Regions from separate parts of the Mammaliicoccus fleurettii genome, predicted to be linked through region 2. Evidence: riboswitches for the same ligand, from Rfam matches in the RefSeq annotation. Region 2 holds a riboswitch; the other holds the start of a gene.
The links. Region 2 has a riboswitch for FMN ahead of B2G86_RS02750 (ECF transporter S component). Riboswitches for the same ligand answer to the same signal wherever they lie in the genome.
Positions count from the first base shown of each region.

Region 1: another riboswitch for FMN. It lies ahead of ribD (bifunctional diaminohydroxyphosphoribosylaminopyrimidine deaminase/5-amino-6-(5-phosphoribosylamino)uracil reductase RibD); the one in region 2 lies ahead of B2G86_RS02750 (ECF transporter S component).

Region 1 covers NZ_MWJM01000008.1:54,174-70,766, forward strand. The annotation lists gene ribB (3,4-dihydroxy-2-butanone-4-phosphate synthase) at 1-90, opposite strand, end outside; gene B2G86_RS07855 (riboflavin synthase) at 99-731, opposite strand; gene ribD (bifunctional diaminohydroxyphosphoribosylaminopyrimidine deaminase/5-amino-6-(5-phosphoribosylamino)uracil reductase RibD) at 736-1,782, opposite strand; FMN riboswitch at 1,929-2,061, opposite strand; gene B2G86_RS07865 (FAD/NAD(P)-binding protein) at 2,148-3,662, opposite strand; gene B2G86_RS07870 (betaine/proline/choline family ABC transporter ATP-binding protein) at 3,922-5,070, shown strand; gene B2G86_RS07875 (ABC transporter permease) at 5,084-5,719, shown strand; gene B2G86_RS07880 (osmoprotectant ABC transporter substrate-binding protein) at 5,735-6,685, shown strand; gene B2G86_RS07885 (ABC transporter permease) at 6,688-7,377, shown strand; gene B2G86_RS07890 (DUF6612 family protein) at 7,549-8,373, shown strand; gene sagB (peptidoglycan release complex glucosaminidase SagB) at 8,941-9,879, opposite strand; gene B2G86_RS07905 (hypothetical protein) at 10,068-10,289, opposite strand; gene B2G86_RS07910 (sigma-70 family RNA polymerase sigma factor) at 10,580-11,056, shown strand; gene B2G86_RS07915 (competence protein ComK) at 11,133-11,585, shown strand; gene B2G86_RS07920 (DUF5996 family protein) at 11,639-12,472, opposite strand; gene B2G86_RS07925 (hypothetical protein) at 12,494-12,949, opposite strand; gene B2G86_RS07930 (helix-turn-helix domain-containing protein) at 13,048-13,725, shown strand; gene B2G86_RS07935 (HAD-IA family hydrolase) at 13,716-14,348, opposite strand; gene B2G86_RS07940 (hypothetical protein) at 14,415-14,804, opposite strand; gene B2G86_RS07945 (PepSY-associated TM helix domain-containing protein) at 15,014-16,363, shown strand; gene B2G86_RS13420 (hypothetical protein) at 16,455-16,593, opposite strand, start outside.
Region 2 covers NZ_MWJM01000002.1:234,826-251,418, reverse strand. The annotation lists gene B2G86_RS02785 (asparaginase) at 1-469, shown strand, start outside; gene B2G86_RS02780 (YpdA family putative bacillithiol disulfide reductase) at 516-1,502, opposite strand; gene B2G86_RS02775 (CBS domain-containing protein) at 1,665-2,306, opposite strand; gene B2G86_RS02770 (LysM peptidoglycan-binding domain-containing protein) at 2,331-3,938, opposite strand; gene B2G86_RS02765 (RecQ family ATP-dependent DNA helicase) at 4,031-5,404, opposite strand; gene B2G86_RS02760 (helix-turn-helix domain-containing protein) at 5,385-6,341, opposite strand; gene B2G86_RS02755 (ferredoxin) at 6,446-6,694, shown strand; gene B2G86_RS02750 (ECF transporter S component) at 6,858-7,406, opposite strand; FMN riboswitch at 7,484-7,617, opposite strand; gene B2G86_RS02745 (ATP-binding protein) at 7,695-9,434, opposite strand; gene B2G86_RS02740 (response regulator transcription factor) at 9,434-10,141, opposite strand; gene ccsB (c-type cytochrome biogenesis protein CcsB) at 10,169-11,386, opposite strand; gene resB (cytochrome c biogenesis protein ResB) at 11,379-13,022, opposite strand; gene resA (thiol-disulfide oxidoreductase ResA) at 13,036-13,572, opposite strand; gene B2G86_RS02720 (pseudouridine synthase) at 13,690-14,427, opposite strand; gene scpB (SMC-Scp complex subunit ScpB) at 14,430-14,987, opposite strand; gene B2G86_RS02710 (segregation and condensation protein A) at 14,974-15,708, opposite strand; gene B2G86_RS02705 (DUF309 domain-containing protein) at 15,806-16,309, shown strand; gene xerD (site-specific tyrosine recombinase XerD) at 16,399-16,593, opposite strand, start outside.

The DNA.
Region 1 (16,593 bases), on a different contig from region 2:
CTCATTTTCTCTATCTTCATCATCTACAACTATAATGGGTTTACCAAGTTTTAATTCTTCAATAGCTTCTTCTACTTTATCAAACATTATGATGCCTCCTAAAATCCTAGATTTAGTAACTTCTCTTGCGATAAATTCGAGTTATTTTGATGAGTAATTTTTTGAACATATTTAAATAATAAGTCCGTTTCTATATGTACCTCATCACCTTGTTTCTTGTTAACAAAAATAGTACGCTCTCTAGTCTCAGGTATTAAATGAATTTCAAACTTATGCTGATACAATTTAAAAATTGTTAAACTTATACCGTCTACCGTAATTGAACCTTTATCAATCATTTGACTTAATAATTGCGCATCAGCTGATATTTCAATTATCCATTCATCTTTTCTTTTAGAAATATGCTTTATAATACCTTTTCCATCTACATGACCACTTACGAAATGACCACCAAACCTTCCATTAGCTAACATCGCTCTTTCAAGATTTACTTTGTCATTTGTTTTTAAGTGTTCTAAATATGTGACATTGATTGTACCTGTAATAACTTCTACTTTAAAAATAGATGTCTGCTTTTCAGTAACAGTTAAACAAACACCATTTATCGCTACCGAATCACCAAGAGATAAATCATCAGTTATTTCAGGAGCCTCAATTGTTAAAGTCTTAACTCCACTTTGAGTGCTTGTATTCTTAATTACACCAACTGTTTCAATAATTCCTGTGAACATCTTGTCACTTCTTTCTTAAAATTATTTTAAGATCTCCACCAATGATTTCTGTTGATATAATTTTAAATAACTTACTATTGGATAAAGGATAAACATCATTGGTTTGATAATATTGATATTTTCCTTGACCACCAATCATTTTCGGGGCTTGATAAATAATTAATTGGTCTACTAAATCTTGTTCTATAAATTTACTTACTAATGTCGGACCTGCTTCTACCATGATTTGAGCATAACCTGCTTCATAAAGTTGATATAGAACATTTTTTAAATTTGATCCTTCTTTATTTACTATTTCGATGTTTTGATTTTCATTTACTTTGAAATGGTTAGAATCTGACATAACAATTACAGGATTGTTTTCATCCTTAAAAATCTTTAGTTCTTCATTAAAATCAGATTGTTGAGTTAAAATAATTCGTTTAGGGTCTTTTAATTCTTCGCTTCTAGTTGTTAACAATGGATCATCTTCACGCACTGTCATACCACCCGTAATAATGGCATCATGCTGACTTCTTAAGTTCAACACATCTTGTTTCACTTCTTTAGATGTAATCCATTTACTTTCTTTGGCATCAGTTGCAACTTTTCCATCCATACTTGTAGAAATTTTTAACGTTACAAATGGTAGTTTAGTGTTTTGTTGTTGAAAAAAACTATTATATAAAGCTTGAGCTCTTTCAGAAGGCTCATGCGATACTTCAATTCCAGCTTCTTGTAACATTTCATGTCCACTATTTTTTAAAGATTGGTCTTTCACCGCATATACAACTGATTTAATGCCACTATCTATAATAGCTTTAGAGCATGGCGGTGTTAGCCCATAATGAGAACATGGTTCTAACGAAACGTAAATAGTAGCATCTTCTGCTTGAGTACCTGCCATCTTTAAAGCTTGAATTTCCGCATGAGACTCACCTTTTTTTAAATGTGCACCGAATCCGATAATTCTATTATTCTTAACGATTACAGCACCAACTGAAGGGTTTGTCCCAGTCTGACCTTGTAAACGGTCTGCTAAATCAATAGCAAATTCTAAATATTGATTCATTTAAGTTCCTCCTAAAATTAAAAAAACCACCAGAAAATTGAATTTTCGGTGGTTGGGAGTAAAAAATGTATCAAGAAATAAGCCTTTATTATTAAAGACATTAACATTTTAATATAACGAAATAAGCGTATAGAATACGCTGTCGTCTATTCTTTCTCCCATCCAGACTCTAACTGTCGGCTTCAGAATCACACTGAATCAGCCATAAACAAAAACTCATTTATGGGTCGCGGGCTTTATACCGCCGGTTGGGAATTTCACCCTGCCCCGAAAGAATATATTATTAAATTATATGCATCAGTAATCACTGATGTAGCCATTTTATACTATAATACTAAGAATTACAAATTAATATTCTTATAGATTTACTTCTTTTTGGATTGAACCTTTTTAGCTTTTTTTCTTTCTTCTAGTTCAATATACAAGTCTTTTACAGCTCGAACGGATTGATCAACTAATAATGAAACACCATTTACATCAAAATTCACACCAGTTGTTAATTGACCAATCACTTTTAAATTAGGCATTGTTCCAAACTTAGGACTAATAACTTCATTTGTATATGGAAGTACAAGAATACCTCCGAATGGATGAGCTGCTATGATTTGTTTGTTTTCTAGCCCTTTTATAAAATGTTCATCTTCAGTCAACTCAGATAAGTGTTTTTTAGGTCCTGTAGCATTAATTACATAATGATAACTGTCTTCATTTTCTACATTTTTATATTTTATTCTAAATTTACCGTAATATTTTCGTACATTTTCTAATCCTTCTTTAACGATAATATCACCGTTCTCAATCCAGTCAATTAACTGCTTTGCAGACGATTGTGGCATAGGATTAGCATTGCGTTTAAAGTGATGACCATATTTATCTAAAAATGCTTTCTTATCATCGATAGTCATAGCGTTCCAAAGTGGAATCATATGATGTTTAACTTCTTCAATAAAAGATTGAAAATGTCCAACTTCATCCTCATGTCTTAAGTCATATTTCATGTTATATACATTATCTTTTTTGAATCGATATAACATTTTCTGTAGGTTAATATTTTGATATTCACATTCTTTTTTAAATAATTTTTCTACATCTTTTAAAGGCACTACACCTTTATGTGATTTTTTGAATTTTTCAATTGCTTTATCATTTATATATTTCAAATCAATTTCATGTCTTATCCCTCTCACACTAGGAATTTGCGCATTTCTTGATGTTACAACTAAAGGCAAACGCTCATGATTTTCCATGACATATCTAATAACATCTACAGAACTTAGCCCAGTACCTATAATTGCTATATCATCATTTTGTTTCACATTACGTAAAGCTCGAGTAGTAGGATAAGGTGATTCAATATAACCTGATAATCCCGATAATTGATAAGGATCTTTATAAGGTAGCATACCAATTGTTAAAAATACATAATCATATTTTTGACAGACTGCTTCATCATCTTCTATATAGCAAACATCTATTTTATATTGTCCACGTTCATCTTTAATCTCTTCAACATAACAACTATCAACTTTATGCTTATGAACAAAAATATTATCATGTTTTTGTAGCAATTTATTTAAAATGGATTTCATATAATGACCAAATACTAATCTTGGTAAATATTTTGCTTTACCATAATCAAATTCGTCATTTTTCTTATACCATTTTTTAAAATCTTTCTCGTTTTGTGGATCTAGTGACATTTGATTAGCTGGTAAATTAATCAATAATCTATCACTATCATTTTGAAATGGTTTCCCCATTCCCATATCTTCAGCATTATCAAAAATATCTACCGTAATATTTTTGAATTTTTTATGCTTAGATAATTGATTAAGTGTACTGACGCCTGCTGTACCCATACCTATAATTGCAACTTTCAAATTAAACGCCTCCGTTTTTAATTTTGCATGATATGCAAAAATTTAGCATACTTTTAAAATCTATACTTTATCCCCATATTTTCTCTTTATATAAATTTATCATAATATGATTCTCAATTTGTCGCTTTCATTTAAATATTCCTTTTTTCTAATTCAGATAAACATAGAATTCATACTATCAGTACCTTTTATAAATATGCAACATATATGTTATAATTATGAATGTTAATATTTTGAATTTTGATAAAGGAGAAGTGTTATGTTATCTATAGAAGACTTAACTAAAGTTTATCGTGGCGGTAAAAAAGCAGTAGACAGTATCAATATGGAAATTGAAACTGGTGAATTTATAGCATTTATCGGTACTAGTGGTAGCGGGAAAACTACTGCATTAAGAATGATCAATCGTATGATAGAACCTACAAGTGGAACTATCATGTTAAATGGAAAAGATTTAAGCAAGATGAATCCAGTGAATTTGAGAAGGAATATTGGTTACGTAATCCAACAAATCGGATTAATGCCACATATGACAATACGTGAAAATATTGTTTTAGTTCCAAAATTACTTAAATGGACGAAGGAAGATAAAGAGAAAAAAGCTAAAGAACTTATTGAACTTGTCGACTTACCTGAGTCTTATTTAGATTTATACCCATCTCAATTATCTGGTGGACAACAACAACGTATTGGTGTTGTAAGAGCCTTAGCAGCTGATCAAGATATCATCTTAATGGATGAACCTTTCGGGGCATTAGACCCAATTACAAGAGATACACTTCAAGACCTAGTTAAAACATTACAACAAAAACTAGGAAAAACGATTATATTTGTAACACATGATATGGATGAAGCAATTAAATTAGCTGATAGAATTTGTATTATGTCTCAAGGTGAAATCATCCAATTTGATACACCGAACAATATATTAAAAAATCCAGCTAACGACTTTGTTCGTGAATTTATCGGACAAAACAGATTAATACAAGACAGACCTAACTTAAGAGTTGTAGATGACGCTATGAAGAGCCCAATTACTATAACTTCTGAAAAAACAATCGACGAAGCTGTAATTTTAATGAGAGATAGACGTGTCGATACTTTATTTGTTACTAATGATAAAGGAAAGCTTGTTGGTTATATAGATATAGAAGATATAAACGAAGGACATCGTAAAGGTGCAGATATTATTGATATTATGCATCGAGATATTTATACCGTAAAAACTGGTACAATGCTTCAAGATTCAGTACGTACTATATTAAAACGAAATGTTAGATTAATCCCTGTCGTAGATCATCAATATTACATAAAAGGTGTTATAACAAGAGCGAGTTTAGTTGATATCGTTTACGATTCAATTTGGGGATTATCTGAAGAAGAAGCACAAAAAAGTGATATAAAATAAGGAGTGAATAATAGTGATTGAATTTTTACAAGTTAATGGGAATGAACTTATCCAAAAAACACTAGAACACTTCTATATTTCATTATCTGCTCTATTATTAGCTATGCTAGTAGCTATACCTCTAGGCATATTGTTAACAAGAACAAAAACAATTGCCAAAGTTGTATTGTCTATAGCCAGTGTTCTTCAAACAGTCCCTTCATTAGCAGTATTAGCTTTAATGATACCTTTCTTAGGTGTTGGTAAACTTCCTGCAATTCTTGCGCTTTTCATTTATATTTTATTACCTATTTTAAATAATACGTTTATAGGTATTAAAAACGTAGATAAAAATGTAAAAGCAGCAGGTTCAAGTATGGGTATGACTAGATTCCAAGAAATGTTTATGGTCGAATTACCATTAGCAATATCAGTCATAATGAGTGGCGTTCGATTATCTAGCGTTTATGCAATAAGCTGGGCAACATTAGCTAGTTTCATTGGTGCTGGTGGTTTAGGTGACTTTATATTTAATGGTTTAAACTTGTATCAACCAGATTTAATAATTGGTGGTGCGATAAGTGTTACATTAATCGCACTTATTATGGACTTTGTATTATCCAAAATAGAAAATTGGGTAACACCAAAAGGATTAAAAGTTTCAAGATAAGGAGGAAATTGAAACATGCATAGATATTTTAAATTGTTATTGCCGATCATGGCTTTATCTATCATTTTATCTGGATGTTCCCTACCCTTTCTTGGAGCTTCAGGTGATAAAAACTCAGTAAAAATTGGTATGCAAAACACAAGTGAATCTCAAATAATGGGACATATGGATAAACTTATGATTGAACATGAAGCAAAAAAAGATAACGTAGACGAAAAAAATATTCAGCTCATTAATAACTTAGGTTCATCTACAGTTACATTTAACGCACAGAATAATGGTGATGTTAATATTTCGAGTGCAAGATATACTGGTACTGACTTAACTGGCGCTTTAGGTAAAGACCCTATTACAGATCCAAAAAAAGCTTTGAAAGTAGTACGAGATGCATTTGATAAAGATTACAACCAAAAATGGTATGGTTCTTACGGGTTTGAAAATACTTATGCCATGATGGTTACAAAAGAAACAGCAAAGAAGTATAATCTAAAAAAAGTTTCAGATATGAAAAAAGTTGCAAACAAACTAGAAGCTGGTGTTGACTCATCTTGGATGAAACGACCAGGTGATGGTTATCCAGCATTTAAAGAAAAATACGGTTTCGACTTCAAAAAAACAAGACCAATGCAAATTGGTTTAGTGTATGATGCACTAAATACAGGTAAAATGGATGTCGTATTAGGTTATACAACAGATGGACGTATAGCTAGTTATGATTTAGTTGTACTTGAAGATGATTTACAATTTTTCCCACCTTATGATGCAAGTCCTTTGGTTTCAAAATCTTTATTAAAAGAAAAACCATATGTTGACCGTGCAATGAACAAATTAAAAGGAAAAATATCTACAGAACAAATGCAAAAATTAAACTACGAAGCAGACAACAATCTTAAAGAACCTGCTGTTGTTGCAGAAGAGTTTCTAGAAAAGAACAATTATTTTGATGATAAAAAGGATGGTGAGTAATAATGGCTGAAGGAAATGTATGGTCACAATTAGTAGATTATTATGCAACAAATGGCGGATATATATTTCAACTATTTCTAGATCATTTACTCATTTCTGTTTATGGTGTGCTATTTGCGGTTATAGTAGGTATACCAATTGGAATTTTTATTGCTAGATATTCCAAATTGTCAGGTTTCATTATTTCCATAGCTAACATCATTCAAACTATGCCAGCACTTGCACTTCTAGCAATTTTAATGCTTGTTATGGGACTTGGTGCTAACACTGTTGTTATGACAGTCTTCTTATATGCCCTGCTTCCAATTATTAAAAATACTTATACAGGTATTAAAAATGTAGATTCAGGTATTAAAGATGCAGGTAAAGGAATGGGAATGACTTCTAAACAAATTTTGACAATGGTTGAACTTCCACTCTCATTATCAGTAATGATTGGTGGAATTAGAATTGCATTCGTTATCGCAATTGGTGTTACAGCAATTGGTTCGTTTATTGGATCATCAACACTTGGTGATATCATAATCAGAGGAACTAATGCTACTGATGGTACTTCACTTATTCTTGCAGGTGCAATACCAACTGCTTTATTAGCTGTACTAAGTGATTTATTATTAGGTTATATCGAGAAAAGACTAGATCCAACTAAGAGAAAGCAAAAAGGACCACAACCTCAAACACTTTCGGAGTGATAAAAAATGAAATTTTTATTTAAAGTAATTACTGCTACAATTGTTATTTTCATACTTTCACCTAAGAAAAAACTTAAATAAATTTATTAATAGCAAAAGTAATTATATAAATCTTTGCTATTAATATTTGGTTAATGTTAATATTGTTTAAAATATAAAGGAGGAATTAGTATGAAATTCAGAGTATTAGGTAGTTTATTTTTATCTTCATCATTAATATTAGCGGCTTGTGGTAATGGATCTGATAGTTCAGATTCTGATACTAAATCAGAGAAAAAAGAAGAGAAAAAAAGTTCAAGTCAAGTTGTTAAAGACTTACAAAGCAATGCTAAAGACGTAAAAAGTTATCACACAGATAATGAAATTAAAGTATCTGCTAAAGACCAAGAAAGTCAAACTGTTAAAGTCGGCATGGATGTTGATGAAAAAGAAACAGCTAAATTAGCAATGGATCAAGCTGGTCAAAAAATGACAATTTACGTTCAAGGTAAAAAAATGATCGCAAAAGTTGATGACCAATGGGTAGACCTATCTTCTCAAGTAGAAGACATGAATATAGATAGCTCATTAGAACAACTTAATTATGAAAAATACGCTAAAACATTAAATTCCTTCAAAGATTCTAAAGCTAAAAAAGTTGACGATGGCTATGAACTTACATATGACATCAAAAACAAAGAAGATTTTACTAAGCTAGCAAATGCTTCAGGTAACAAAGACCAACTTAAACAATTCGAATCTGAAGTTGATAAAGTATCTGGTAAAGCAGTATTGAAAGTTAATAAAGATAACGAAATTGATTCATATAAATTAGATGCAAAATTAACTAAAGATGACGAAACAGCAAATATGGAAACAAACGTCACTTATGACAAAATAAATGAAGTTAAAGAAATTAAAATTCCAGATGAAGCTAAAGACGCTAAGAAAATAGAAGATTTACAAGGCGGTTCTTCAAGCTCGTCATCATCAAGTAGTTCAAACCAAGCTTCATAAGTTAATTTGATATAGTAAAAAGACCAACAAAGTTCAGACTTTGTTGGTCTTTTTTACTTCTCTAGAACTGCTTTTAACGAACCCCTTATCAGCAATTTTACATGGAACTGCTTTTAACGTACCCCTTATCAGCAATTTTACTTAGAATTGCTTTTAACGCACCTCTTATCAGCAATTTTACTTAGAATTGCTTTTAACGAACCTCTTATAAGCTTAACCGCCGAAAGAATGCGTATTTAAATAGATATTTCCAACGATTTGGTACGTGCGGACGCCTGAGGGAATAGTATGGGTGAGAGACTACAGACTCGAGCCATACCCCTAGGCAAGCATGTACGTACAAAATCGTAAGATTGTATAAAAATAGATTATTAGTAACGATTTTGTAGTGCGGACGCCTGAGGGAATAGTATGGGTGAGAGACTACAGGCTCGAGTCATACCTCTAGGCAAGCATGCACATACAAAATCGTAATATAAAAAATAAGCATATCACTGTAAAACTGAAACGATCAGTTAAGTGATATACTTATTTATTTTGAGTTAGGATTTATCTCCTAAGCACGCTTTATTTATTTTTTTGTTCTTCTTGTTTATCTAGCTTTTCGTCTAATGATTTTACTGACAAGGATTTGTCTGTATCTTTGTATTTATATACAATATAATACTTTCCTTCTGTCTTAAGTTCTTCATAAAAATCTGATATGATACGCGCATTACTTTGTGCCCATTTTATATCTGTTGCATATTGATGTACACCTGGTTTTTTAGGATTCCATCTCATGCTATATAATGTATTCTGGTCTGGATTGGATAAATAATGGTCATGAATGAACTTAGCTCCACCTGAAATAGCTTTTTGCGGAGTATCCCAATCTCGTTTTTTAGCATACCTTGCACCAGTACCTATTGGATCATTATCTAATGCACCTACACCATAAAAATTATAATATTTTTTGCCATCAGATTTTTCTTTAGACTTCGTGACTTTACCTTTATCTGTAAGTAATACACCATTCGCTAATTCACTGTGATGATTCCCAGTTTCTAAAATAGCATGAGATATTAAATACACTTCGTTCACATGCTCTTTTTTAGCTGCTTTTAGAAATTCAGTTGTATACTTTTCAAGTACTTCTTGTTCTCTTAGCATATGATGGATTCTTTTTTCTTCAATACCTTGATATTCAGATAAATTCAAGAATTGGTAAACTTGCTTTTCATCATTTAGTATTTCTTCAACATTCATTACTTCATGAATTTCACTTCTCGAAGCATTTTTCCAATTGCCTGACTCTGTTGCTACTTGCATTTTAGTATCATTTTTATATTGTTTATTTACTGCTTTACTTAAAGTTAATGGTACTTCTACATTATCTTCTTGTTTATCTACTTCATAAAACTTCAAATGATCTGAAATCAAATAATAAAACAGGCCAACAATAATTGATAAGACTAATAATAATACAACTACATTTTTAATTGTTTCTAGCCTGGCATTTTTCATCGTTTCACCTCAAAAATTTGTATACCTATACTTAATCATAATCTATTACCTAATTTTTACAATTTAAAAAAGTTCACTCTCTATATTCTATAGGATTAGACTATAATATTCAAAAATAAATATGTTACATTTTAATTACTATTATATTTCAAAAAAAAAAAGCAAACATTCTATGAAAGTATGTTTGCTTATTTATAAGGTGTGTAATCCATAAATATAAATGACATTGCTGCTGATCTATTTTTATAGTTGTAATGACTAAGATTAATTGTTCCCTCTTCTTCGCCGTTTCTATAATTCATAAATCTATTCACGTTATTAATCATAACAAAATCAGCATTATCTCTTATATTATTCAATTCATTATTTCGTGCAAAAAAATGTTCTAAATTTAGATGTTCGTAATCCATATGATGAGCCTCCTAATCTTTGCCCCCAATAAAACATATGTCCATATATATCCAAATATACACGTTTATAAGGTAATTGTAAATCTTTTAAATCTTTATTTCTCACCTATTTTTTTAATGAATTCTTCACTTTAATGTGCATTTTTTATGATATTAATTATATCTTTTTCAACTATTGCTAATTTACTTTAATTATTTCACTAATTACAAATTTTAAAGCTATTTTATTTTAATTTACAATACTTTTATCCGGAAATAAATCTGTGTGCATGCCCACTGCAAAGGACAACATGGAAGATTATAACTTTAACTCTTATTACTTAAAATACGAAAAAATGATTCATCATTTACTACACCGTTACAATATAAAATATTGCTATGATGATTATTTCCAACTCTTGCTTATAAAGCTATGGGATTTATTAAAAACGTTTGATAAATCAAAAACAAATACGATGGATAAATATATCTATACTAAATTAAAGTTCTATTTAATTGATTGTATAAGAAAAAACAGCAAAGAAATGAACCGCTTCATACCTACTTCTCATGATATTATGTTAGATCAAAGTTTTGTTGAACATTATAATTGTGAAATGTATAGCATGCTTGAAATTTTATCACCAGAGGAACTATTGTGGTTTAAACTAACGTTACAAGGATTTTCAACTCAAGAGATTGCAATTCATTTCAATAAAAGTGAATCGACAATCAAGTATTATAGAAAGAACGCTAGAAATAAGTTGAAATGTCATTTTTTATTTTAGGTACAATGATATGTCATCACAATACAATCAATAACTTTCCATTATTAGTATTATCACTAATAGAGGTGACTTAACAATGATGAATATCAACCCAAATATGACAGTCATTCAACACTCAAAAAATCCTAAATATAAATACCAAATCGAATATATAGATCATTCAATTTTAAATACGAATCTTTCTATTCATTTACTTTTAAACGATGCATTAAAAATTGAGGGTGCGAATATGAAATCAAGAGAACAATATGCAAAACATATACTCAAAATTTCAAAACTCATCCCTGTTATGATTTATGCATCTCAAGATTTTGTTCTTTTTCCAACGAGCGCTAAAAATCATATTAATTATATGATGATAAATAGTAAGCATATTACTAATATTGAAGCGTACAAATGTTATACAAGACTCTTATTTAATAATGACACCTCAAAAATTATAAAGCATGATTTTCATACCATAACTAAGAAAATGGGAGAATCATTACGGCTCATACAATATCAAAAACATCACATATTCAAGCAATAAATTTATATACAAAAAACAGCCAGATAATGAATGTTTCATTGTCTGGCTGCTTTTTATTGTTCGTTATGTGTTAGTTTACTGCTTACACCTGATAACAATGCTTGATATGCACTGTTAAAGAAAGTAAGTAACACTTCATCTCTTCTTATGATGCTTTGTAAATCTTCTTCATATATTAAGAAGCTACCATCTTTACCATTATATTCTGCATAAGAAGGCTCTACTTGTTTTAAGTTAATTTTATCTTGCTTAAATGGATTAATCTTTATAATATAATAAGGAGATTCTCTATATTTATCTCCAAAATAATAGCATAAAGAAACTGTATAATCTTGATTACCTTCTATATAAAATATAGACGTGATATCAAATTTATCCCAAAACAACCCTGTTTTAACATCTTTAATATTTCTTGAATGTAAAAATTGGTAATGGTCATACTGAGCTTGTTGCATAAGTCTTAATGCATGATATGCTGTTTTAGGATTAAATACGCGTTCTTTATCATCCTGATCCAATGTTTTTTCATAAGGAATATTATATGGTTTCGTATTAATTTTAATATTTATTCCGTTGTCAGACAGTGTATCAAATACAAAATCGTAATATTCTTTAATAGTTTGTCCAGATTCTAAAATAATAGATTCTTCTTTTCCATCTATTATAATGATTAATAGCTGATCTAATAAGTCTAAATTGATTTCAAACTCATGCCCATCTTTTTTTAATACGCTTGTAGATAACCCTACTTGATTAACGGTTAACATCACGTGTTTATATAACGGTTCAGGTTCTTTTACAGCTAAACAACATTTCCCCATTATTTGTGCTATATACCTAATCGTAGCACGTGTATCACGCCATTCATCAAAATATAACAAGCTCATCTACGACACCCCCTAGTTAATCTACATTAAATCTTTAAACCTTCTAGCTATAAGTAAACGCCTTGTAAAATAAGCATTAACCCATTTAATTCCTTTGTATCCAATGAAAAATAAAATGATACCAATTACAAGATATAGTAATTGCAAAGTCAGTGCAGTACTTATTGGTTTAGTAAAGTATAAAGTAAATGTCCCTAACACTAACAATGCAGCAGTAATGAGAATACCTGCCATAAGTACGTTGCCAAATAGCAATCCACCTAAAGTGAATACTTTATAAAAGCTACTTGGTGGTGATGCTTTTTCTATTATTTCATCTTCTACAAAATGATTTACAAACTTACTAGGTTTACCATACTTTTCAAGTAAACGTTCTTCTCCATTAACATTTAACTTTTCTTTAGCTATATTTTTTTCTTTTTTATTTATAAACCATAATTTTTTATAAACAATGGATTTGTATTGTTCATTATTCATTGTACACCTCTAAAAAGTCATTAATATTATAATTATAACATTAAATAAAGTAAGCGTTGTTAAATTTTTAGAAATCAGACTATGAAGGGAATTATATAATGTTTACATTTGAAGTGAATCAAATTCATAATGAGGATATATATATTTATAATTATGAGCATTTATCAATAATTTACGTAACAGATGGAGAAATTCAAGTGTTCTATCACTCATTAAACAAAATATCTCATTTTAAAAAAGGTTTTTGTTGTATCGTACCTTTTGATGAATATAGTTATATCAATGCTTTATCTGGTTCTGTAATTATTCTCACATTAAATTATTTTCTGATTTTAACGTTGGCAAATAATATTTACCCTCGTTTATTATCAATAGATTATTCTAAACTATCTCATTTAAAAAATGACGCTACAACAAAAAAACATCTACACCTTTTAGCTCAACACTCACCATTTAATGCCTCAAGTTTAAACACTCAAATTTCATTTAGTATTATTACGATATTAAATATTTTGTCAAAAAGTATAAATGAAGTTATGGATTTAACAGAACAAAAATTAAAACCTAAAAATATTCATTGTTGCTATCACAAAGACTCTATGATTGTTAGACTATTTGAGGCTTCAGTTGAATTACTTAATAATCCACAAAAATCAATTGCACATATCGCAATTGATTATGGTTTCTGTGATCAAGCTCATTTTACAAAATTATTTAAAAAGCATCGAAATATGACACCTCATACATTTAGACAACAGTATGCTTTCTATAAATAGAGGTCTATAATTTCTTTTGCTTCTATATCTTTATTTAATATCTTTAAATCATCAAAATTCAAATCTTCTGTTATTTCATGTGTAATGACAATCACATCCATACCAGCATCAATAGCCGCTTGTGCCCCATTTGTTGTATCTTCAATTGCTAAGCATTTATTTGGTTTAACTTGAAGATCATGTGCTGCTTGAATATATAGTTCTGGATTTGGTTTTACAAATGCAACATCTTCACGCCCTTTTACAACATCAATATATTCATCTAATTCTAACCTTAAAACGTTTGGCATAATATGTTCTTTATAACTACTTGTTGCTATCCCCATTTTCAAATGGTTTTTATGTCCATATTCAATCAAGTCTTTAACAACTGGTTTCATAGATAGTGATTTTGTTCCTTCATAATGATCTTTAAACATTTCTTCTAAAGCTAACTCAGAACCTAGTGCATTTAGGATTTTATTATCTAATTCTTTAGAAACAGAACCTATAGAACTTTTGTATTCTTCTAAACTTATTGGTTCGTTATTTTTATTAATAATATGTTTATTTAAAGTGTTAAATAAGTTTATTTCTGTATCTATAATTGTGCCGTCAAAATCAAATATAATTGCTTCGTACATATTCTTCACTCCGTTCTAAAAAATAAAGAGGCTGAGACGATTAAATTGTCCAGCCTTTTATAATAATTATAATTCTTCTGATTTAAGTGTCAATTCTAAACGATCGATAATATTTTCTAATTGGATTAGACTAAGCGCTTTATCTTTCGCTATTTGCTCTCTATTTGAAGCAAGAAATTGCACTATGACTTGTAATGGAATTATTGCAGCCTCTTGAGTTCCATCATTATCAATTATAAACAAACCATCTGATTTGCTTAAGTTTAGTTCGTTTTGTTTTTCTGTGGGTAAATCATTTTTAAAATATACTGCACCATGTGGGAAAACTTTATGTTTTCTCTCTTCTAAACTTGTTACAGCTTCATGGAAATTTTCTTGATTCAAACCATTATAGAATTGTTTAATTATTTGTTTACGATCTTTTTTATCGTTGTATAATTTTAAATTACTTAACATACTCACTCACCTCATCCTGTTTCATCAATTTTAACATTTTATACTGAATTTTTTGAGTATTTTAATATTACATTTTCAAGTCATTTATTACATATTTATCCTATTTTCACCAAAGGTTCATAATTAACTTATATATCTTATTGTAATTCAATATAAAAAATTATACCTTTAAATTGTTACATTATTAATTTGAAATTGAGGTTTAAATTATGCATAAAATTTTTAGTCCTATAAGAAGATTACATTTTTACGCTGCTTTCTTTATTACACCATTATTATTAACACTCTCTCTTACAGGTATTGGTTATTTATTTTATACAAATGTAGAAAATAATATTTACCAAGATGAGTTCTTTTCAGATAGTCATACTAAAGGACATCAATCATTAGATGATGCTATACAAGAGATAAGAGATGTATACAAAGGCTATGAAATACAAAAAATAAGTATTATGGACGAGCCATATAATAATAGAGTAACTATTGGAAATGAAGATGGTGAATCAAGATACATATTCTTAGATGAACATAACCAAAGAGTTGCTAATCAAAATGCAAAATTTACATATTCTAATGTGTTAAGAGAAACACATAGTTCACTTATGGTTGGAGGAAGTTTTGTAAATTACTTAGTAGAGTTAGCAGCATGTTGGACAATATTCATGATTATATCCGGCGTGTATTTAACTTTTAAATCTAACGTATTGAAAAAAACAAAAAAGAAAACTTCATTTCTATTTAATAGACGAATACATGCCATAATAGGATTGATTATAGCTATTCCTATTTTTATCATCGTCTTAACAGGATTACCTTGGTCAGCATTTATGGGGAAACAGATAAATCAGTTTGCTGAAGAACATCCTAAATTAGGTTATTCAGCATTAAAAGCTACGCCACCTGAATCTGAAGATAATGAACTACCTTGGGCAACAAGAAATAAAGAAAAACCATCATCAAAAAAAGATCCACATGCAGATCATCATGGAGCAACTAGCAGTGTAATAGGAGCAGAAGGACAGCAAAGTCTTGAAAGTATTATATCACAAGCTGAAAATGCTAAAGTAAAAAAACCATTTTCAATCGTGTATCCAGCAGATGATAAAGGTGTGTTTACAGTTTCTAAAAGCAGTAATACTGGAGTGACTGGTTTAGACGTTGCACCTAAAGAAGAAACAACAGCATACTTCGATCAATACTCTGGAAAACGCTTAGGTCAAGTAGACTACGAAGATTATGGAATCGTCGGCAAATGGTTTAGCTTTGGTATACCATTACATGAAGGACATTTATTTGGTACTGCTAATAAAATTATTAATTTAATAGTATGTCTAACATTTATTGCAGGAATTATATTTGGATTCCTGACATGGATGAAACGAAAAAATGCCAGCTCATTCAGTGCACCACCACAATTGAAAGGCAGCATACCATATGGTCTAATAGCGTTTTTAATAGTTTTAGGAATCATAATGCCTTTATTTGGAGCGTCACTAATAGTCGTCGGTATTGTTGAATACTTTATCTGGAAAAAGCAAAAGAAAATTTCTCAAAAATAAGAAATTAAATATAGAAAAATGCCTACAAAGCTCAAACTTTGTAGGCATTCATTTTATGGATTTAAAAATCATCATTAAATGAAGATTAGTTTTAGTTATTACTTTCATCATAATCACTACATACCGCTTCTAACAAATTTTTCAAATCATTATCGTCCATATCATCTGGAACACGTACTTTAATTAAATGATTTTGATCTGTTATCACATGAAAATAATGATGATCATTT
Region 2 (16,593 bases):
GAGTACTTTCCAAAGTCCAAACTATGGACCAATAGGAAGTGTCACAAAAACGCATGTAATATTTCATCACCAGCCATTTCTTAATAAGAAATATACAGAAATTAATCCTGATATGAAAATAGGTATTGTAAAAGCACATATGGATATATCTAGTGACCTATTCAATTTCTTCGTCGACTATAAATATGACGGATTAGTTATAGAAGCACTTGGGCAAGGTAATATGCCTCCTACAGCATTAGAAGGTATAAAAAGCTTAATAGAAGCGGAAATACCTGTAGTGATGGTTTCTCGATCATTTAACGGAATTGTTGGTGGTATATACGCATATGAAGGTGGCGGATATCAACTACAGCAAATGGGCATTATTTTGTCGAATGGGTTAAATGGCCAAAAAGCAAGATTGAAACTTTTAGTAGGACTAAGTAATAATTTAACAAAAGAAGAACTCGTTCAATATTTCTCATAAAAAAACACCCTGTTATAAGGTTTAATACCAATAACAGGGTGTTTTTTTATGATTCTAGTGGTGTTTGTTTTTTTCTATCTATGTCTTGTGCGATTGTACCACCATGATACTTCCCATTTTCTATGAAAATAGTATTAGCATCATTTCCAGCTGCAATAACTCCAGCTATATATAAATTCTCAACATTGGATTCCATCGTATCTTTATTAAATGATGGAGCTGTTCCAAATTCGTTTGTAATGGTTTCAACGCCACATGATTCTAGAAACTTATAATCTGGATGATAACCGATCATCGCAAATACAAAATCATTTTTAATAGTGTGAGATTTTCCCTCTTTAGAGAAAGTTAATGTTTCTTCATCGATGCGTTCTACTTCACTGTTAAAATGCATTGTAATTTTTTCGTGGTTTGCAAGCGATTCGAAGTTAGGCAATATCCATGGTTTAATACTCTTAGAATATTCTGAACCACGATATAGAACTGTTACTTTTGCTCCAGCTTTCTCTAATTCAATTGCAGCATCTACTGCAGAATTTTTTCCACCAATTATAACGACATCTTGATTAAAATAAGGGTGAGCTTCTTTAAAGTAGTGCATAACTTTACTTAACTCTTGCCCTTCTACTTCTAATGAATTAGGTTGCCCATAATATCCAGTTGCAATTGTTAAAAATCTAACTTTGTATGTTTGTTTAGTTGTAGAGACTAAAAATCTATTATCAACTTTTTTAACTGCTAACACTTCTTCAAATGTTCTAACATCAAGCTGATGATGTTTAACGACTTCTCTATAATAAACAAGTGCTTGATTTCTTTTAGGTTTTAAGTCTTCTACGATAAAGGGTACATCCCCGATTCCAAGTTTATCACTTGAAGAAAAGAAGGTTTGATGAGTTGGGTAATTATAAATTGCATCTACTACATTACCTTTTTCAATTACAACTGTATTAATACCTCTTCTTTTTTGTTCGATTGCCGCACTTAATCCACATGGACCTCCACCGATTATTAAACTTTCATATTCTTGCATGTACCTTCACTCCTTATAATATCCTCAATCATTATATCAATAAAGAGAGATTATTAAAATAAATTGTTTCTAAATTAAACAAAGAACACAGGTAAACAAACAATTTATAAAGAATTAAATAAAAAAACAGCCAACAAAATTACTCATTGTTGGCTGCTGATATTAATTGTCTTCAGTTACATCTAGAACTTTAAATCCATTTTTAGATAAGTACTTGATAAACTTATTAATATTATTTGATTTTTCAACTTTAATAATCATTCTACGGTACATCTTATCCGTTTCATCAAATGTTACAAATGAAATCGTATTTAATTTGTATTTAGCTATAATACTTGATAATCGCTTAATTCTACCTTCAGCTTCAACTGATGTAATAGCAATTCTAACCCCTTTTTGTTTCATACCGAAAGCTGACTTAAATTGTTCCATAACATCATATCTTGTAACTACCCCAAGAAAATCTTTTTCATCATTAACTACTGCAAGAATCGGAAAATCTTGCAAATTAAGTAGTGACTCTTCAACTACAAGATTTTCATTTAATGAGTGTAAATCTAATGTTAAGATTTCTTCGATTAATGTATCCGCTATAAAGTTATCTCTAGATACATTTTCTTTTTTGAAGAAATAATGTCTAAAAATACTATATCTTGTGATCATTCCTATATACTTTCCATCAGCTACAACTGGTAAGCCATCAATCCCGTGATGTTCCAACTTATCGAGAGCTGAGTGAATCGTATCTTTTGGATGAGCAATGTAACATTTTTCTTTCGGTATCATTATATTCGTTAAATACATAAATCCATCCCCTTTTGTATATGTCTATGGTATTACTAAGTTCTGACCTTGTGATATTTCATTGCCAGAAATACCATTTGCTTGTCTAATTTTCTCTACATTTTCAGGTGAACCACTTCCATAATATTGAATAGCTATACGGTATAAGTTTTCTTTTCCTGTTACTGTATGAGCTTCTTGCGATTGACTTTGATTATTTTGCGTGTTTTGATTTGCTTGATTATTTGCTGCATCTTGTGCGGCATTTTGTACATCTTCATTTTCAGCACTTTCGTTGTATTGATTCATACTATTGTCGCTGTTTTGACTTTGGTCTTGATTAGCTTGGTTATTTTGTTCATCAGAATTGTTTTCATTTGTGTTGCTTTCATTTGTGTTGTTTGATGAATTGTTTGCAGAATCACTAGAAGCATTTGAGTTACTATCTTTATCTGAATCACTTGATTTTTTATCATTGTTTTCAGATTTTTTCTCATCTTCTTTTTTAGCTCGGTCTTTTTCGGTTTGTTCATCTGCTTTTTTCTTAGTATCACTGTTTGTTTGTTCAGTTTTTTCAGCAAGCTCTTTACCATTATCTTTATTTGCACCATTTAAATACATGCCAAGGAATAGAGCTAGGGCACCTAAAATAAGAATAGCCGCAATAATAGGTATTAAAGCTTTTTTAAATTTATTAGAATTACCATCGTCTCCATTATGACCACTTTGACCGTTGTTACCACCATTAGGAGGCGTTCCTCCACCAGAAGCTCCAGCTCCAGCTACTCCTGCACCGGCAGCTGCGGCAGCACCTTTTTTCTTACCAGCCTTATCATTTTCAGCGTGTTTATTACTATCTTGTTTATTTTGATTTTTGTTGTCTTTATTTTTTGCTGAGGCTGCTACTCCTGCTCCAACTGCACCTGTTCCAGCAGCTGCGGCAGCACCTTTTTTCTTACTAGACTTATCATTTTCAGCATGTTTATTATCATCTTGCTTTTCTTGATTTTGATTGTCTTTATTTTTTGCTGAACCTGCTACTCCTGCTCCAACTGCACCTGTTCCAGCAGCTGCGGCAGCACCTTTTTTCTTACTAGACTTATCATTTTCAGCATGTTTATTATCATCTTGCTTTTCTTGATTTTGATTGTCTTTATTTTTTGCTGAGGCTGCTACTCCAGCTCCAACTGCTCCTGCACCGGCAGCAGCGGCAGCACCTTTTTTGCTATTTTTATCATTTTCTGGTTTCTGTTGTTGTTCAGGTTTGTCAGTTAAAGATTTTTTCGGACGTTTCTTACTAACATTATTATTTGAAACGCCTGAATCTGCACCAGTTGCTCCAACTGCAGCTTTATTAGATGTTGTAGGTTCTTCTTTAGTTTCTTGTTCTTTCGGAGTATCTGAAGTTGAACTCTGTTTATTTGCTTCTTCTTTTCTTCGTTGTCTTCTTAATGCACCTCTTGGAGGATAATGCTGTTCTTTTTTACTTTGTTGCTTATTATCTTGTTTTGAATCTTCTACTTCTTTCCGATTAGATTGACTATTATTGTTCGTCTCTTCGTTGTTTATTTCTTCTTTCTTTACCTTGCCTTCAGGTCGTTCTATCGGTTGACGACTCTTTTCAAATTCGTCTTTAAAATTATCTTTAGACAATAAACTCACCTCATCATTAACTTATTGATTTCAATTATATTGAATTACACTTTATTATATCCCTGTTCAACTTATCAAGTAAAGCAATCCTATTAAAATATTGCATTTAATCTAATTTGATATGTTGTTTTTCTCTTTACTTCTTTAATATTAGGCAATTTTATTAAATTTGCATTGTTACAATTATCGCAGCAGTTCTCATTTTGCATGACTTTCTCGTTAAAATATTGCATTAAATAAAGCCTTCTACAACTATCAATTTGAGCATAATTTTTCATGTAATTAAATGCATAACTTTTTTGATCTTGCTCAGCTTGTATTTTAGCTTTTAATTTATTGATAGGATATAGCTCAAGAAGGAACTTTATATTCATCGTAACCTCCTCATTTAACTGATACCCTTGTTCATATAAATTAAGCATATCTATATCAATTCCATGATCATTAGCTAAATGGTTAAGTATAAGTAAATCACGTGGTGTAAATAAACTGATTGCTTGTGACTGTTCTCCATCTCGACCTGCTCTACCAACTTCTTGAACAAATTTAGATGGTGAAGTTGGTAAATGATAATGAATAACTGTTCTAACATCTTGTTTGTTTATGCCCATTCCAAAAGCACTCGTTGCGACGATTATCTTAATGTCATTGTTAATAAATTGTGTTTGAACTGTAGTTCTCTCTTGATAATCTAAATCGCCATGATAAATACCCGTTAAATATCCTTCTTTATAAATCATATCAGCTAGTTCATGACACTTTTTTTTGGAAGATACATAAATTATTGTTGGTCCCGTTTCTTTAATTTCATTTAATAAAAATTTATCTTTTTCTTCTTCACTTTCAAAATTAAAATGATGATACATAATATTTGAACGATTTAAACCTTCTTTATGTATTTCAAATTGTCTTTTTGTTATTTCTTGAATGTCAATTATCATTTTTTTGGTTAAAGTAGCAGTTAAAGCAATAACTTGAGAATGAAGAAAGTGTTGCGTCACTTTTGAAATCAATGCATAGTGTGGTCGGAAATCAAATCCCCACTCACTCAGACAATGTGCTTCATCCAATACAATATATTTAAAATTTATTGATTTAAAATGTTTGAAGTTATGCTCTTCATAAATAAATTCTGGACTACAAAATATAAATTGATAATTCTCTAAATGTTTAAATATGTCTTGTTTCTCATCCATCGATAAAGCAGAATGTATTGCGACTGCATTCTTTTCTCCATTTAATTTCATTTGAACAACTTGATCATCCATTAATGAAATTAAAGGTGATATTATCAGTACTCTACCTCCCGTGATATATGCTGGTAGTTGGTAACACAAACTTTTTCCAGCACCTGTTGAAAGGATACTTAGTACATCGTGACCATCTAATATATTTTGAACTGTTTCTTGTTGGCCACTTCTAAATGTTTCATATCCAAAATATTTTTTAAGTTCTTCTTGTAGCATTTAATCCCTCCATTGCAAAGCAAACATACATTAATTTAATTTCAAAATAAGTAAATTCGCCTAAAGTTTCATAATAATATTTCAAATTTTGATTTGGTTTATCTTCAAAGACTTTTACAAATTTTGAATATTTAATGTCATCTATGTACTTGTTCATATCAGTTAAATAGCCTTTAATATACATTTCTATTATATGATCGTGAATTGTATGAGTTTTAACATTTTTCATAATAGCTAATTGTTCGATATCGTATGTTTGATTTAACAATTGATATGTAGACAAAGTTTGCTGATGTAATTTAGGTTGAAATTTAATTTGTGATAAAATTGGATATCTTTCTTGATTTTGTATAGTAATTTGTATCAACTGATATTCTTCGACTAAGCGTTCTTTTAATTCGATTATGGATATTTCTTCAATCTGTGATATTTGTTCTGTAGTATAAGGTGTTTCACGATACCCAGCTAATAAATAATGAACATAAATTCCACTAAAATAATGATCTATATCTTCAAATAATTGATTAACTTCTTTTATAAATTCTTCTTCTTGATGATTGTTAATAGATATGTATAATTCTTTTGCTTTGAATTGAATTGTTTTATCATTAATAATAGGTTGGTAAGAGAAATGCTCATGTTTTCTCTGGCTAATCATTTGTATTAACAATAATATAGTGCCTACTGCTTGAATAGCTTGTTGATAGAAAAAATTACCTACAATAGGATTTTGATTTTTTATTGGTTCTTGCTCAACTATCATTTCGAAATCATTGTATTTTAAATTTGGTAGACATCCATAATATAATTTTAAATGCTCGATACTAGCATCAAAATAGGTCTGATGTGTTTTCTTTGCAATTAAAATATTATAAATACTTTTATGCGTTTTATTTTCATGTTTCATAGAAAGGGCTTTCAAAATTAATTCTTTCAAATAAATCACCTCAATTAATATAAAAATGTTGAAAAATATAAGTGTTATCACTAAAATAAGTATGTATAATAAGTGTAGCATGTTTTTTAAAGGAGGCGAAAATTTTGGCTAAATACACAATAGTAGATATGGATACATGTATCGCATGTGGTGCATGTGGAGCAGCTGCCCCCGATATATATGATTATGACGACGAGGGAATCGCCTACGTAATATTAGACGACAATAAGGGAATCGAAGCTGTTCCTGAAGAGTTACTCGAAGATATGGAAGATGCTTTCGAAGGTTGTCCTACAGATTCAATTAAAATAGCAGATGAATCGTTTGACGGAGACGCACTTAAATTCGAATAATATAGATTAAATTAAGATTTTAGAATATAACAATCTTTACACATAAGGGAGTAGAAATTCATTGAACAAATGGTTTCTACTCTTTTTTTATTTAATAACATTATAAAAAAACACCCAATCCATTGCAATCAATTTTGGATTGGGTGTTCTATTGGATTTTCATTTACTTTATAATCGTTTTAAGTTTATCAAATACCAGTATATATATAATAGAAATCACAATACCTTTTATTAAGTTAAATGGGATGATCCCTGCTGAGACAATTAATTTTAGATTATGTGTTAAGTCTGCTAAATTCATAATTTGACCATATAAAGGTAATAAAACAAAATAGTTCATTAAACTCATAAATAGCGTCATTAAAATTGTTCCTGTTAATAAGCCATAGCCCATAAACAATTTATTTTTTTTAATACGGTAAAAATAGTATGTTGGTATAATTAAACAGATTGAAGCTAGAAAGTTTGCCGTGTTACCTATAGGTTCATGAGATACAATTAAAAAGTTCAATACGTTCTTGAATAATGCAACCAAAATACCCGATACAGGACCAAAAGCAAATGTTGCAACAAGTACTGGTACATCACTAAAGTCCATAGTTAAATATGGCGGTAAAAATGGCAATGGAAATTTTATAAACATTAAAATAAAGCTAATTGCAATAAGCATACTTACAGTGAGTAAGCGCTTTGTTTTGTTATCGTTAGACATATAAACTCCTCCTATTCATCTCGTAAGAATAGGAGGAAAGCAATAGCTAAATAAACCTAGTATTAACTAGATTTTTCCTCCATCTTCTCCCATCCAGACTTTAACTGTCGGCCTTAGATTTTCACTAAGTCAGCCAATACATAAATATTTACGTATCAGGTCGCGGGCTATAACCGCCGGTATGGAATTACACCAAACCCCGAAGATGAATTTTATTAAATTTTATTTTTATGATTCATATATTAGCACATTACTAAACAATTTTCATCAAAATTACTCACAATCATTTTATTTCGGTAAAGTAATTGTAAATTGAGTTCCTTTACCTTCTTCACTTTTAACATTAATTGTGCCATCATGAGCATCAATAATCTTTTGTACAATAAATAAACCAAGTCCTGTACCATGTTTACCTCTCGTACGAGATGCATCCACTTTATAAAATCGATCAAATATTTGCTCTAAGTGTTCTTTTGCAATACCTACTCCAGTATCGTTAACAATAATAACAAAGTCTTCTTCTTGTGTATCATCAAAAATCACTTCAATAGAATCGTTCTGATGAGTATACCTCATAGCATTATCTATTAAATTTGTTAAAATTTGTTCGATTCTATCGCTATCACCATACCAATTTGTAGCATCACCAAGATGTTCAAATGATAAATTTAGTCCATTTTCTTTTGCTTGTGGTAAAAATTTAGTGTCAATTTTATTAATAAGTGTTGAAATATTAAATGCTTCTAAATTGACTTTAATCCCTTCAGCATCCATTTTAGCAACTTCTAAAAGTTCATTAATTAATCTGCTCAATCTTTTAGATTCATCTAAAATGATATAAAGAAAATCATCTATATCTTTTTGTTCTGTCACGATACCATCAACTATTGCTTCTGTATAACCTTGTAGCATAGAAATAGGTGTTCTTAACTCATGAGAAACACTCGCTATAAAGTCTTTTTTCATTTGATCCATATGGTGTTCATCAGTCATATCACGAATAATAACAACAATTCCTGATGAACCATCATTTTGAATGCTATCAATATATGTTGATATAACCACATAATATTTATGACCTAATTCGTATTCAAAGAATTGAGTGTTTTTATCTTTAAATGTTTCATTTCTTTGAGTAGATATATCAACATGTGCATATTCTCTAATTTCCTGTAAAAATGTATCTGCTTTCGAATTTGAGATAATTATTTCATTTTTATCGTTTATCCCGAGCACGCCATCTATCATAGAATTAATCAATTTTTCTTGGATATTGTTTTTTGACTTAACGTCATCAATGTTTGTTCTTATATCTTTACTCATTTTATTAAATGCTAATCCAAGTTCACCTATTTCATCACGAGTATAGATAGGAACTTTCTCTGTATAATGTCCTTTTGCAACTTTAAATGCTGCATGTTTAAGTTGTATAAGTGGCTTAGTAATTCTATTAGATAAGAAAAAGGCAAATACTGTACTGACTATTAACAATATAATTGCAGAGACTAATATACTAAGTGTTACTACGTTTTGAGCTTCTTTTATGGAATTAATATCTTGAAATAAAAATATACCTGCCTCATCTTCTTGGAAAGCTTGAGATGGATAACCTAATAAGATGTATTGATGTTTTTCACCTTTATATGATAGTTTAATTTCTTTTAAAACGTGTTCATCATTGTTAAAAACTTTATCAAAAGATTGATTTGTTCTTATTTCATCAATCATGACATCTTTTAGTGGATCTTCTGATTGTTTAGTTAAATCTTGTTTGTTTTTAATTATAATCAGTCCAGCAGGATCTTCTACTAATTCTTTAGCATAATCAATTACAGATTCCTTCTCATGTGAGTTAAGAAGTAAACGTTCAATTTTACTGGCATTATTGTATAAGTTTTCACCGGTTGTTGAAGTATTATATGATTGTAAGAAAGTTATAAGAAAGGCGCTTAATAAAAGTAAAACTGTCGTTACTATTAAAATAATAGATAACCACAGTTTTACAACAACACTATTTAACCGATTCATTATTCAGGAACCTCAAATTTATAGCCAACGCCCCAAACAGTATGAATCATTTGAGCTGCTTCTTCTGAAACGCGATTTAACTTTTCTCGTAACCTTTTTACATGAGTATCAACAGTTCTTAAATCTCCGTAGAACTCATAATGCCATACTTCTTTTAAAAGTTGTTCTCTATCAAATACTTTATCTGGTGATTTTGCTAAGTACAATAATAATTCATATTCTTTAGGCGTTAAATTTACTTCTTTGTGATCAGCTAGCACACGATGTGCGTCATTATCAATCACTAGATTTTCAAATACAATTAAATCTTTAGCAGTACTTGTCTGATTAACAACAGAATGATTAGTTGTACGTCTTAACAGAGCTTTAACACGTAATACAACTTCTCTTGGAGAAAATGGCTTTACAATATAGTCATCTGCTCCAATTTCAAAACCTTCTACTCTATTATTTTCTTCTCCTTTTGCAGTAAGCATAATAATAGGTGTTGATTTTGTTTCTCTAACTCTTTTACATACTTCAATCCCATCTATTTCGGGTAACATTAAGTCTAATAATATACAGTCATAATGTTCGTTTAAAGCTTTATCTAACGCAATTTGTCCATTTTCAGCTTCATCTGTTTCATAACCTTCTCTTTCAAGATACATTTTTACTAACTTGCGAATTCTATCTTCATCATCTACAACTAAAATACGATCTGTCATACTTGCTTAACTCCCTTCTAGCAATTTTTAAGCATAAGAATGTAAACCAGCTACAATTAAGTTAACTGCAATAACATTAAATAGGATAATTGCAAGACCACCAACAGCTAACCATGCTGATTTGCGACCTTCCCAACCTTTACCTAATCTTAAGTGTAGGAATATCGCATAGTACAAGAATGTGATGAGTGCCCATACTTCTTTAGGATCCCATCCCCAATATCTACTCCATGCCATTTGAGCCCATATGCTCGCGAATAAAATACCACCCAGAGCAAATAAAGGAAATCCTATTATAACTGCTCGATATCCTATTTCATCCATTAAGGATAGATTGACTTTTTTCGTCAATGGTTTCATTAGACTGAACAATGTTTTTCCTTTTAAAATCAATCTCAGTATACCATACAAAATAGAACCAATCACAATTGACCATATTACTGTATTGAGTTTCTGAGCATTGATTACGGCTGGTAATTCAATTTTAATCCAGCTCAATATATCATTTCTTTCAATTGGTTCATAATCACTTCCTGAAACATGATCAACAAGCAAGCTGTCTTGCTGTGTCACAAATGCAGGTAAATGGTAATGTTGTACAGAATTACTGTCGTTTTTATCAATAAAGAAGAATGTGTCATCATATCCAACAATATCTTTCATGATTACAGTTGTTAAAATAAAACCTATAATGATTACAACGAAATACATAATCACTTCAACAAAGAAGCTATGTATCGTTTTTTCTTTTGGATCAACTGCTGCAAATAAATATATTAAACCAGCAACACAACTAATAGATAATATACCGTAAGAAATCGTTACTGTGATTACATGTATTGCTAACCAACTAGATTGTAATGCAGGTATTAATGGTGATACATCTCTAGAAAACATACTTGCATATGCAATTAGTAACATTGCAATTGGTAGTACGAATAGTGCAAGAATTGGTGTTTTGTAAATTGAATAAATAACAAGGAATCCTCCTACCATCATGATTCCAAACATCGTTAAAAATTCATACATATTACTAACTGGTGCATGACCAGCAGCAATCCATCTCGTAATAAAGTAAATAATTTGTAATACGAAACCAACAACTGTTAAAATAATTCCAATTTTTTCAGCTCTTTTTTTAGATGAACGAACTGAAAAAGAAAATGGCACAATTGCTATTAAATATAGTATAAATGCCGAATATAAACTAATATTACTAATATTTAAAAATAAATCTTTATCCATTATTTGCCTCCTTGCTTTCGTGAATATCTTCTTTTGTATCTTTGATATGTGAAATTTGATGTTTATCTAATACTTGATTGATCTCTTTACTAAATCCATAGTAATTCTTATTTGTATGGGCTGCAATATTAAATTCACCATTGTCACTATTAATCCAAATACGTCTGTGATTAATATATGAACCAACTGCTAGGCCAATTAAGAAAATGACAAATCCAGTAAATAATATTGGTAATGTTAAATCTTTTTTAACTGCTAACACAGTTGCCCATTGATTCGTAGCATTAGCGAACTTCACATCATATTGATTGCCTTTTGATATATCTTCTGATTCTTTAATTCTCAAGAAACTAAATTCAGGTTTCTCACCCTTTTTAGTAACTTCAAACACAAAAGCAGGATTATTTGGATTTGGTGATTTAGTAGCTAATACACCATTTTCTATTTTTTCATAGTCTGGTGCATAACTTCTTAATTTTACTGTTAAATCATCAGTAAGTTTATATTCCTTTTTAGGACTTTCCAAATTAACAGTAAATGATTCACCTAAAGATTTTCCGTCTTTCGTTTTTAAGTTAAAAGTCATATCTTTTAATAAAGAATTATCAAAGCTACTTTGATAAAATTGCAAATTGTCATATGTTAATGGATGATTTACTTTTATAGAATCTGTAGCTACTTCTTTTAAGTTTGCTTTCGAACCTATAACATCTTGTTGATCATTCTTGTATAACGTAGCTTTAGTCTCATAATTTTTAGCAATTTTATTTAAACTTGGATCGATTGATTCCGCATTTGTATTAGATTGAGACTTTTGATCATACTCTTCGTATATAAAGTCATTGTTTTTTATATAATATGCTCTATCAGTTCCAGGAACAGGTTTAGTTTCACCTTCTTTAACATAAACCATTTCATCTAAATAAAAGCCTGGTAAAAATCTAAGCATAGCACCAAATAACAATATAATAAGTCCTGTATGATTAATGTAAGGACCATATCTAGATAAGCGACCTTTTTCAAGTAACAAATGATTGTCTTCTTGTTTTACTTTGTATCTTTTTTCTTTAAATGATTTACCAATACTATCTAAGTCAACTTCACTTCTAGTAGACATGTTTAATCTTTGACGTTTATAAAATGTGCTGTGTTTTTTTGTTCTTTGATTTTTCAAAGACTTATGTAATGGTATACCTCTATCTATACTAGATGTAATAATTGAAAAGGCAACTAAGCCAAGTAAAATTAAAAACCACCATGAAGTATATAAATTATGAAATCCTAATTTGTAGTATAACAATCCTAACGATCCGTAATGTTCATAATAATATTGTTCTGGATTAACATTCATAGGAATGAAATATTCTTGCGGGAATATAGTACCTATTGATGCTGCTACAACAGTTATTATAAGTAATGTAACCCCAGTTTTAATTGAAGCAAAGAAATTCCAGACACGATCTAAAATTGTTCTATTCTTAGTCTTTGAACGTATTGCTTGGCCATCATAACGCATAACGTCAGTTGTTTTTTTCTTATCGTAGTCGTCATTTATTAAACGACCACAGTTTAAGCAGAGTTGAGTACCTTCAGGGTTTTTATGCCCACACTCACAAATAATTTGCTTGTTACTCACCTTAAATCCCCCTCTATTTCACTTTGACCATTTCCATTTCTTTGATGATTTGTTTTTTAGAAAGTTCACCAGTATGCTTAGACTTAACTTTACCATCTTTATCAACAGTAATAGTTGTAGGTAATGGGTTTACTCCATATGCATCAGTGACCAAATTATCATTATCCATCGCAACATTAAATGATGGTGTTTCTTTTAATGAACTTAAATATTGTTTAATTTGTTGTGGATTATTTCTTACATGTATAGCAATGACTTCTACGCCGTTATCTTTATAGTTTTGGTATTGTCTTTCAAGTTCAGGCATTTCGCGTTTACAAGGTTCACACCATGTTCCCCAGAAGTTTATTAATACGCCTTTTCCACGAAAATCTTTTAAGTTAACTTTTTTTCCATCAACAGTTTCAAGTTCAAATAGAGGAGCCTCATCTCCTACTTGAGCAATTTTATCATTATCTTTAGTAAGGCTAGACCATACTGTAAATATAATTGCGAGAAGAATAACCGCCGTAATAACAATTTGGAGTATAGTCTTCTGTTTTTTCTTCATTTATTATTATCCTCCCTAACACAATAAAAAAACCATACATGTAAAATGTTATGGTGTTTTGTATAGTATATCATGACTAAAAAGCAGATTAGTGGCATTATTGTGAACGTTTACAGTTTATTTACCGTCTTGTGCTAAATGTCTTAATACTTTTATTTCATGTGGTGACATTGTTCTACCTTGACCTGCATTTAACCCTTTTAAATTTAAAGGTCCATATTCAACTCGTGATAGTTTTACAACTTCATGTCCAAAGTGACTAAACATTCTTCTAACTTGTCGATTTCTACCTTCAGTAATCGTAATTTCAACATGTGTTACATTGCGTTCTTTATCCTGACTTTTCACTTTAACGATTGCTGGTTGTGTTAAACCATCTTCAAGTTGTATCCCTTTTTCTAGTTGTTTAACTTCTTCTCTCAATAAATAGCCTTTTAATTTCGCTACATATTTTTTTTGAATTTTATAACGAGGATGTGTCATTAAATTAGTGAATTCCCCATCATTTGTTAAAATTAGTAATCCAGAAGTATCATAATCTAAACGACCAACAGGAAAAATTCTTGCTTTAATTTCTTTGAAAAAATCTGTTACAACTGTTCTACCTTTATCATCAGATACGCTTGTGATTACTTTTGTTGGTTTATGGAATAATATATATAATTTATCAGGCATTTCTAAAGGAATACCTTCAACTTCTATATAATCTGAATCTCTCACTTTAGTACCTAGTTCTTTAACTTGTTTATGATTGACATATACAAGTCCTTCTTCGATTAATTTTTCAGCTTTTCTACGTGAAGTATATCCACTTTTTGCGATTACTTTTTGTAATCTTTCTAATTCTTCGCTCATATTTATTGCTCCTCATTATTTTGTTTTTCATTCATGCTACTAAAAAACAAATCCATTTCTTCTTGTTCATTTTCTTCGTTCGTTGATTTAGGTAAATCGTCTAAAGAAGTAAGACCAAAAACATTTAAAAAGTAATCAGTTGTATAAAGTAATTGACTTCTAGATTGTTCATTATGTTTTGATTCTACTACACCTTTAGCAATTAATGTTTTTACAGAAGCGTCGGAATTCACGCCTCTAATTACTTCAATATCACTTCTTGTAACAGGTTGATTATATGCAATAATTGATAAAGTTTCTAAAGCTGCTTGCGATAACTTAGTATTCATATTGTCTATCATTAACTTTTCAAGATATGCATGCATAACTGGTTTAGCAGTTAAAATACACTTGTTACCATAAAATATAATTTGCAATGTTTCTCTTTCATATTCAGCGGCTAAATCTTTCAATTGTGATGGTGTAATTTCCAGCAATTCGCATAATTGGTTTGTTTCAATTCCTTCATCACCTAATGAATATAATAATCCTTCTAATAATCCTAATTTACTCACTGACATAGTTCACGCCTCGATTTATAGTTATTTCTCCAAATTGATATTGTTGAAAAACATCAATTTGTCTTAATTTCATCATTTCTAATATTGCTAAAAACATTGTTACTAAAACATTTGTATTCAAATCAGGTGGTAAAGTTTCGAAAAAATTAAAACTTTTACAACGCGAGAGTTGATCTTTAACATTTGCAGTAGCCATCTCAATTGTATAACTATCTTCACTCACAGTTACATGCTGTGGTTTATTAAATCTCTGTCTTCTCTTTGTTCGTTGATATGCAATAATTAAATCCGTCATATCTAAATCTAATGGTGCACGTTTATCGTGTACCGCTTCAAATTTGGACAAATCTGCAGGTTTTTTAATAAATATATGTTCTCTATCATTCTTTTTAACATTTAACAATTCTGCATATTCTTTATAATTTTGATATTCTATTAACTGTTTAACTAAATCTTCCCTTGGATCATCTTCAAATTCATCAATGTCAGAAGGTTGTGTAGGCAATAATAATTTACTTTTTATCATTAACAATTCTGATGCCATAACTAAATACTCACTTGCCACATTAATTTCTAATATCTTCATTTGATGTATATAACTTAAATATTGTTCTGTAAGTTCCTTCATTGGTATATCATAAATATCAATTTCGTATTTCTGTATTAAATGAAGTAATAAATCCAAAGGTCCTTCAAAGGCATCAAGTTTTACTTCATACATTTAAAACTTCCTCATTTCTATTCCTTTTACGTGCATAAACCTAAAAATTATTATACCATGATTACATATAAAGATTCTATGCTAAGAGGGATTTAAAATGGAAACACAAGTTATGTCATTTCATTATCATTTCCATGTCTTAAGACATTACTTTGAATGTCACGATATTTTAGAAGAACATTGGAAAGAATATGAGAATTTTAGTAAAAACGACTCAATAGTTAGTTTAATATTATTTTCTACTGCTTGTTATCACTATAGACGTGGAAATATTACTGGCGCACTTAAAACATATAAAAAATCTTTGCAAAACGCAGAGGCTAATGATGAATTTCACCACTTAGGTATTGAAAAGACACCTTATGTATCAATTATTAAGTCGCAAATCATGCGAATTGATCAAGGTAAAGTATATCGCAATATACAGCTTCCATTAACTAAAGCATGTTACCAAGCTTTAGAAAGTACTTATGATGACTTTGATTTTAACTATAATAAAGATGTATCAGATTATATTAAGCATCATCATCTGCTTCGTGACCGTACGGAAGTTATAGAAAGCAGAAATTCAGCTTACAACCAACGTCATTCTAAACTATAAATAACCAATAAACAAATCCCCACACTATTGCAAAAGTTAATAGAACAGCTAATGTTCTATATTTTTTCGTTTCATTATTTTGTGATTTATTATTCTTCATGCTTAATCTCCTTTTTTGCTCTCGGATGGTAATTCAAGTACATATCTCTTATTTGTTTTTTAGAAATATGTGTGTAGAGCTGAGTTGTTGAAATGTCAGAGTGTCCTAACATTTCTTGAACAGCTCTAAGGTCTGCTCCATTTTCTAACAAATGTGTTGCAAACGAATGCCGTAAAGTATGTGG